Linked DNA regions of Indioceanicola profundi. The protein of the gene in region 2 interacts with the protein of the main gene of each other region in a pairwise test. Links are inferred from orthologs where the notes say so. Each region holds a gene or a part of one and is shown on either strand. Other genes may lie near its edges.

The links. The genes of interacting proteins can lie anywhere in the genome.
Region 1: the proteins of lepA (region 2) and DOL89_RS18820 interact in binary tests that used the Escherichia coli proteins (3 or more experiments, as listed by UniProt). The link is inferred for Indioceanicola profundi from one-to-one orthologs.

What each region holds. Positions count from the first base shown.
Region 1 is NZ_CP030127.1:580,401-584,307, forward strand. The notes cover bases 789-3,650. They hold DOL89_RS18820 (zinc transporter ZntB), read right to left. Parts: upstream 2,791-3,650; coding sequence 1,786-2,790; downstream 789-1,785. Other genes in these bases: DOL89_RS18815 (YeeE/YedE family protein), read right to left, coding at 789-1,641; DOL89_RS18825 (carbonic anhydrase), read left to right, coding at 2,968-3,618; DOL89_RS25875 (methyl-accepting chemotaxis protein), read right to left, coding at 3,625-3,650. Also shown: DOL89_RS18810 (hypothetical protein), read right to left, coding at 1-152; more of DOL89_RS18815, read right to left, coding at 409-788; more of DOL89_RS25875, read right to left, coding at 3,651-3,907. UniProt on the Escherichia coli protein: Zinc transporter. Acts as a Zn(2+):proton symporter, which likely mediates zinc ion uptake. Purified ZntB reconstituted in liposomes also binds and transports Cd(2+), Ni(2+) and Co(2+).
Region 2 is NZ_CP030126.1:3,407,739-3,411,777, reverse strand. What follows is about bases 790-3,783. They hold lepA (translation elongation factor 4), read left to right. Parts: upstream 790-1,382; coding sequence 1,383-3,185; downstream 3,186-3,783. Other genes in these bases: upp (uracil phosphoribosyltransferase), read right to left, coding at 3,240-3,783; DOL89_RS16275 (DUF2147 domain-containing protein), read right to left, coding at 806-1,402; cysE (serine O-acetyltransferase), read left to right, coding at 790-793. Also shown: more of cysE, read left to right, coding at 1-789; more of upp, read right to left, coding at 3,784-3,890; DOL89_RS16260 (hypothetical protein), read right to left, coding at 3,982-4,039. UniProt on the Escherichia coli protein: Required for accurate and efficient protein synthesis under certain stress conditions. May act as a fidelity factor of the translation reaction, by catalyzing a one-codon backward translocation of tRNAs on improperly translocated ribosomes.

The sequences.
Region 1 (3,907 bases), on a different replicon or contig from region 2:
CCATCGATCATCAGGGCATCCTGCCCGTATGGACAGATTTGGAAGTCCCGGGATTCGAAGCCCACGGCGATCTCGAACCTGGGATTTGCGATGCAAGCGCCGGAGAAGCGCACGAGGTGCCGTTCCGTGCCGCTTCCCTCCACCATGATCATGTCGCGCGAGACGGCCTGCCAGCTTCTGATGCTCCGCCGCATGATGCACCGGTTGCCTGGACCAAGATCCGCGACGTTCGGTTCCGGCGCAGGCGCTGCCGCCGGTCTGGTCCGCAGTGCACCCGCTGAGGGCCTGGAACACGCTCAGAAGCGTGGTTGAGGCGGAAATACCCGCATGGCCTGTCTCCCGCCCAGTCATTCAACAGAACAACCGGGTGGACCGAAGCCCGTTACGGCACGCCGAGTGCTGGATTGCTCATGCGGGTCGGAACCAGGGGCGGAGGCGAAGACCGACCCAATTGCCCGCGAGCGCGGCCGGCAACCAGACCCAGCCATGCAGGCTGCCAGAGGCTACACCGCCGAAATAGGCGCTGATGTTGCACCCCGTGCTGATCCGCGCGCCATAGCCCAGCAGCAGGCCGCCTATGATGCTCGCCGCCAGTATGCGCCAGGGCAGGCGCAGGTTCGGCGCGAAGCGGCCGGCCAGGGCCGCGGCCAAGAGGGCGCCGGCGATCAGGCCGAAATTCATGACCGTGGTGATGTCGGTGAAGATGCTGGACTCCAGGGCCGTGGCCTGGGCGGCATCGGCCCAGTAGTCCCAGAACAGGATGTCCTCATTCCAGTTCATGGCGACCTTGGACCCCCAGAGGGTGAAGGCATTGGTGATGCCCCAGGGCCGGCCGGCCACTGCCAGCGTCGCGAAATTCAGCACGGCCAGCGCTACGGCGCCCCACAGCAGCGGCCAGCGCCCGCGCAGCATACGGCGCCACAACGGCCCATCCGTCACGGCGCTGCTGTTCAGCTCATGCTGAAGCGTGCCGTGCCGGCGCTTCTCCAGCCAGACAGTCAGGGCGTAGACTGCGCCAAACACGGCCAGATTGACGGCCAGCGCCGGCAGCCAGCCCAGTTCCCCGATTAGCCAGACGGATTCGAAGCGGGGCAGGCTGTTCCACCAGGGCAGGTGCGGCGCGCCGACGGTCGAGCCGACGATGAAGAAGGCCAGGGTCACCAGCATGGCGGTGCTGCCCCCGCCGATGGTGTAGAGCGTGCCGGAGGCGCAGCCGCCGGCGATCTGCATGCCGATGCCGAACATGAAAGCTCCGGCCACCACCGCCGTGCCGACAGGGAAGATGATCCCGCCGACGGACTGGCCGAACAGGCTGCCATGGCCGAGCGCCGGGAAGAACAGGGCACAGGCCACAGCCAGCATCACCATCTGCGCCCGGATGCCGGCCCCCCGCCCGTCGGTCAGGAAAACGCGGAAGGCATGGGTGAAGCCGAAGGCGGCATGATAAAGCACGACACCGAGCGCACCGCCTAGCAGGTAAAGCACAGCTTGGCGTCCCGACACCGCATCGCCCAGCCAAAGGGCTCCGCCCGCCAACGCCAGCAGCGCCGCCAGGGCCGGCAGCCGGTTGACGGGCGGTTCGGTCGCGCTGCTCGCTGCGGAGGGCAGGGGCGCGCTGCCCGCCATTGCTGTGCTGCTCATACTACACCGCTAAAAATGTGGTTGGTTTGGCTTGTGCGAGTGGAAATGTAGGTTTGACGGGAGACCTTTAACAACCCGCCCCGTGCGCAATGTCGGCAACTCTCCGCCGCGCCGGGCGCGGGGCAGCGCCATAGGGCGGCCGGATCAGATCCATTTCAGCCAGCGGAGCAGCGCCAACTGAAGAAGCGCGAACAGGCCCAGAAGCCCGCAGACGATCAGAAAGGCATTGCCGCTCTCCGCACCCGGAATCCCGCCCACATTGATTCCCAGCAGACCCGTGACGAAGGTCAGGGGCAGGAACATGCCCGCCATCAAGGACATCAGGTAAAGGCGGCTGTTGAGCTGCTCCGTCAGCCGGTTTGCGACTTCGTCCTGCAGGACGGCGCCTCTTTCCCAGGTGGCGTTCAGCGCCTCCACATAGCGGGTGACGTCGTCCGCCACCTCCCGCAGGCGGAGCCGCTCCCCCTCGCTGAGCGGAGAGGAGTCGTCTGCCGCCAGTCTGGCCAGGGCATCGCGTTGCGGGGCGATGTAGCGGCGCAGGATCGCGGCCTGACGGCGCAGGCCGGCCAGACGGACGCGGGTGGTCCGGGGCAACTCGTCGGCATCGGGATCGGCCACGCTGTCCAGCACCTCCTCCATCTCCAGGATGATCGGCTCCATCATCTCGGTCATGCTTTCGGCCAGCATGACGATCAGGTCGCCGGGATCGGCGGGACCGTGCCCGGCGGCAATGGCGTCGCGCACCTGCGCCACGGCGAGAAGCCGACGCAGCCGCACGGTCACGATCCGGCGATCCTGGACCCAGATGCGCAGGGAGATCATGTCTTCCGGCTCCGCGCCGGGGTTCAGGTTGACGCCGCGCAGGATCAGGACCATGCCGCCCGCGACCTTGACCAGCCTGGGCCGGGTCTCCTCCGCCGTCAGGGCCTCCACCGCCAGCTCCGGAATCCCGCTTTCCCGCTCCAGCCAGTCCATGGTTTCCTGGACTTTGCGGTCCAGATGCAGCCAGAGCACCTCTCCCTCCGCCGGCTCGGCGAGGCGGGCCTCCGCCCAGCCCAGCCGTCGCCCGCCTCCGCGCCCATCCAGCATATGGCCGTGGATCAGGGGGCCGTCCGGCGTGATCGGGTCGTTGCTCTGGTGTGTTGTCATGGTCCGGTCCGCTGTGCAATTCGGCGCTGCGGGCGGACCCTACCATCAGTAGGCTTGCCGGGCAGCAGGACCGGCAGGGTCTATGAAGAGGTTGCGATAGATCGATTGCAGCGTTAACAGGGATACATCCTGCGCCCGCCAGATGCGGGCGGCGATCCCAATCGGGGCATGGCGACCATGGAAAGTCTTCTGGAAGGATACCGGCGCTTCCGCACAGGCACATGGCGGGTCGGGCGCGATCTCTATCAGCGCCTGGCAGAGGACGGGCAGCAGCCCAAATGCATGATTATCGCCTGCTCCGACAGCAGAGTGGACCCGCAGCTCATTTTCGATGCGGGGCCCGGCGACATATTCGTCGTGCGCAACGTGGCGAACCTGGTGCCGCCCTATGCGCCCAACCAGGACTTCCACGGCACCAGCGCCGCGCTGGAATTTGCGGTGACGCAGTTGCAGGTGCAGAACATCGTCGTCATGGGCCATGCCGGCTGCGGCGGCATTGCCAGCCTGTTGAAGCAGAGCACCGCCCCGACCGACTTTGTCGGCGCCTGGATGCGCATTGCCGAGCCCGCGCGCGTCAAGGCGCTGGCCTGCTGCGCGGGCGATCCGGTCAAACTCCAGACCACCTGCGAGCATGCGGCGGTGGAGGTGGGGTTGGAAAACCTGATGACCTTCCCCTGGGTCAGGGAGCGGGTGGAGACCGGAGCCCTCAAGCTGGTCGGATGTCATTTCGACATCGCAACGGGTGAGCTGAAGTTCCTCTCCGGCGGGTCTGAATTGCTGGAGCCGGACGCGCCCGGCGAGGGGATTGCCGAATCGCCGGCGTTCTAGGAACCGTCAGGCCGCGCTCCGCACCTCTTCGGCGAATTTGCCAACGGCGGCGGTCAGGCTTTCCGTCCGGGCCTTCAGGGTTTCCGACAGGCGGGTCATCCGGTCCGCGGCCTCGCCGGTCGAGCGGCCTACGGCCACGACCTCCTCGCTGAGGTCGGCGGAGGCGCGGCTTGCCTCCGCGGCGGCGGCGGCGTGACCGGCCATGTCGCGGGTGGCCGCATCCTGCTCGGTCACGGCCCCGGCGATGGTCGCGTTGACCTGATCCAGGTCCAGGATCACGGTGGCGATC
Region 2 (4,039 bases):
CCTGTGGAAGGAGATGCGGCGGGAGGCGTTCGACGGCGGCCTTGCGGAACCTGCCCTGGCCCGCCTGTTCGAGCGGCTGATTCTGCGCCATGACGATCTGGACGGCGCGCTGGCCGACCTTCTCTCCGCCAAGCTGGCGGGGGAGGTCGGGGCCAACACGCTGTACGACCTGATCCGGCAGGCCCTGGCCGACGAGCCTTGCCTGGTGGAGGCCGCGGCGGTGGATCTGTCCGCCGTGCGCGACCGCGATCCCGCCGCCGCCGGTCTGGTTCATCCCTTCCTGCACTTCAAGGGCTGGCAGGCGCTGCAGGCCCACCGGGTGGCCCATCACTATTGGCAGGCCGGCCGCCACTGGATCGCGCACCATCTGCAGAGCGTGGTGGCGGAGCGGTTCGGGGTGGACATCCACCCTAATGCCCGCATCGGCGTCCGGGTGCTGATCGACCATGCCACCGGCGTGGTGATCGGGGAAACGGCGGTGGTGGGCGACGATGTCTCCATCCTCCAGGGCGTCACGTTGGGCGGCACCGGAAAGGAGTGCGGCGACCGGCATCCCAAGGTGCGCAACGGCGTGCTGATCGGGGCCGGAGCCAAGATCCTGGGCAATATCGAGGTCGGCATGTGCGCCAAGATCGGGGCGGGCAGCGTGGTGCTGCATCCGGTCCCGGCCTACAGCACCGTGGCCGGCGTCCCCGCCCGCGTCGTCGGCCGCCGCGCCAACGAAGTTCCCGCCCTGAACATGGACCACTCCCTGCCGGAAGCGGCCTTCATGGAGAACGGGGCGGGCATCTGACCTGCTCCCGTATCAGCGGGCTTCCGCCGTCATCGGCTGCGTGCAGAGGTCCAGATCGTCCGGGGCAGGCGCCCAGGTCTGGGTCTTGCCCAGCAGGGTCACGTATTTGTAGCCACGCACATTCAGGGTCTCCGGCCCCTCAATGACGATCCGGGCATTATAGGTGCTGCCGGTGGAGGGATCGTAAACCCAGCCATCCTCCCAGGTGTCGGGGCCGTCCCATTCCAGCCCCCACAGGATGACGGCTCCGCACAGTTCCCGGCTGCGTAAATCGGGGTCGGGATTGTTGATGTCCCTGGTCTGGCCCTCGGGATAGACGCTCTTGCGCGCCCACATCAGCCGGCCGCACAGCTTCCCGCCCTCACAGGCGAACAGCTCCACCGCCGCCTTGCCGCCAGGCTTCATCCAGATGCCGGCGGGCACCTGCGGTTCGGCCTGGGCGGAGGCCGGAAGAAGTCCCGCCAGCAGGGCGAGAAGGGGCGCGCAGAGCAGCCGCGAAGCGGCGCGGGCCGCCCATCCGCCGCGCCGACGTTGCACCGCATGCGCCGCGGCCTTATGTTCCTGCGGTCCTTTGAGGTGACCGCGCTCCATGACCGACCTGTCCCACATCCGCAATTTCTCCATCATCGCCCATATCGACCACGGCAAGTCCACCCTTGCCGACCGGCTCATCGAATTCTGCGGCGCCATCGAGGCGCGGGAGATGAAGGCGCAACTGCTCGACAACATGGATATCGAGCGGGAGCGCGGCATCACCATCAAGGCGCAGACCGTCCGGCTGAACTACAAGGCCAAGGACGGCAAGACCTACCAGTTGAACCTCATGGACACGCCGGGCCATGTGGACTTCGCCTATGAGGTCTCCCGCAGCCTTGCCGCCTGCGAAGGCTCCATCCTGGTGGTAGACGCTTCACAGGGCGTCGAGGCGCAGACCCTGGCGAACGTCTATCAGGCCATCGACGCCAACCATGAGATCGTGCCCGTCCTGAACAAAATCGACCTGCCCGCGGCGGACATCCCCCGTGTGAAGCAACAGATCGAGGACGTGATCGGTCTCGACGCCTCCGACGCGGTGGAGGTGTCGGCCAAGTCCGGCATCAACATCGAAGGCGTGCTGGAGGCGATCGTCACCCGCCTGCCGCCGCCCAAGGGCGATGCGGACGCCCCGCTCCAGGCCCTGATCGTGGATAGCTGGTACGACCCCTATCTGGGCGTGGTCGTGCTGGTGCGCGTCATGAACGGGGAGCTGAGGACCGGCCAGAAGGTGCGCTTCATGGCGACCGGCGCCACGCGCGAACTGGACCGCGTCGGCATCTTCGGGCCGAAGAAGATGCAGATCGACCGGCTGGGGCCGGGCGAGATGGGCTTCATCACCGCCGCCATCAAGGACATCCGCGATACCAAGGTGGGCGACACCATCACGGATGAGAAGCGGCAGGCGACCGGCATGCTGCCCGGCTTCAAGCCCAGCATCCCGGTGGTGTTCTGCGGTCTGTTCCCGGCCGACGCCGCGAACTTCGAGGATTTGCGCGACAGCCTGGGCCGTCTGGCGCTGAACGATGCCAGCTTCCAGTTCGAGATGGAGAGCAGTGCCGCGCTGGGCTTCGGCTTCCGCTGCGGCTTCCTGGGCCTGCTGCATCTGGAGATCATCCAGGAGCGGCTGGAGCGCGAGTTCAACCTGGACCTCATCACCACCGCGCCATCGGTCGTCTACCGCATGCACATGACCGACGGCACGGTGAAGGAGCTGCACAACCCGGCCGACATGCCCGATCCCATCCGGATCGACCGGATCGAGGAGCCCTGGATCAAGGCCAGCATCATGCTGCCGGACGAGTATCTAGGCGGCGTGCTGCAGCTCTGCACCGAGCGGCGCGGCATCCAGAAGGACCTCACCTATGTCGGCGGCCGGGCCATGCTGGTCTATGAGCTGCCGCTGAACGAGGTGGTGTTCGACTTTTACGACCGGCTGAAATCCATCTCCCGCGGCTATGCCAGCTTCGATTATCTGCTGGAGGAGTATCGGGAGGGCGACCTGGTCAAGATGTCGATCCTGGTGAACAACGAACCGGTCGACGCGCTGTCCATGATCGTCCACCGCACCCAGGCCGAATATCGCGGCCGCCAGCTGGTGGAGCGGCTGAAGGACCTGATCCCCCGCCACATGTTCAAGATCCCGATCCAGGCCGCCATCGGGGCCAGGGTCATCGCCCGCGAGACTATCGCCGCGATGCGCAAGGACGTGCTGGCCAAGTGCTATGGCGGCGACATCAGCCGCAAGCGCAAGCTTCTGGACAAGCAGAAGGAAGGCAAGAAGCGCATGCGCCAGTTCGGCGAGGTGGAAATCCCGCAAAGCGCCTTCATCGCCGCCCTGCGCATGGGGCAGGAGTAGAACGGAAACGGGGAGCGCCGGCACAGCGCTCCCCGTTCCTGCTTCAGCGGTCCGTTACTTCGTGCCGAACAGCCGGTCGCCGGCATCGCCCAGGCCGGGGACGATGTAGGCGTTCTCGTTCAGATGACTGTCCAGCGCCGCTGTGAAGACCGGCACGTTGGGATGCGCCTCATGGAAGACGCGGACCCCTTCAGGCGCCGAGACCAGCGCCATGAAGCGGATCTGCGCATCCAGCACGCCGTGACGGTTCAGCACGTCCACCGCATGCGCGGCGGAATAGCCGGTCGCCAGCATCGGATCGACCAGGATGAACATGCGGCCGGCCGGGTCCGGCAGCTTGACCAGATATTCCACTGGCCGCTTGGTCTCATGATCGCGGTAGAGGCCGATATGGCCCTCGCGCGCGGCCGGCACCAGCTCCAGCAGCCCTTCGGCCATCACCAGCCCGGCCCGCAGGATCGGCACCACGGCCAGCTTGCGCCCTTCGATCACCGGGGCGTCCATGGACACCAGCGGCGTCTCGATCCGCTCCGTCGTCATGGGCAGGTCGCGGGTGATCTCGTATCCCATCAGCAGTGCGATTTCCCGCAGAAGCTGGCGGAACCCCATGGTAGAGCGCGATTTGTCCCGCATGTGGGACAGTTTGTGCTGGATCAGCGGGTGATCCAGGATGAACAGGTTCGGATGATCGTGATGGGTGCGCATGTCCGCCCGGCAGTCGAAATGGTCGGTCCTGCCGCACGATAGCGGATCGCTCCCGCCACGTCAGCCGCTCCCGTTGCCGTCCTCCGGCGTTTTACGCCGCAACGACCGCAGCCGGCACGGGAGCAGCCTCCTGCGCCTCCACCTGCCCG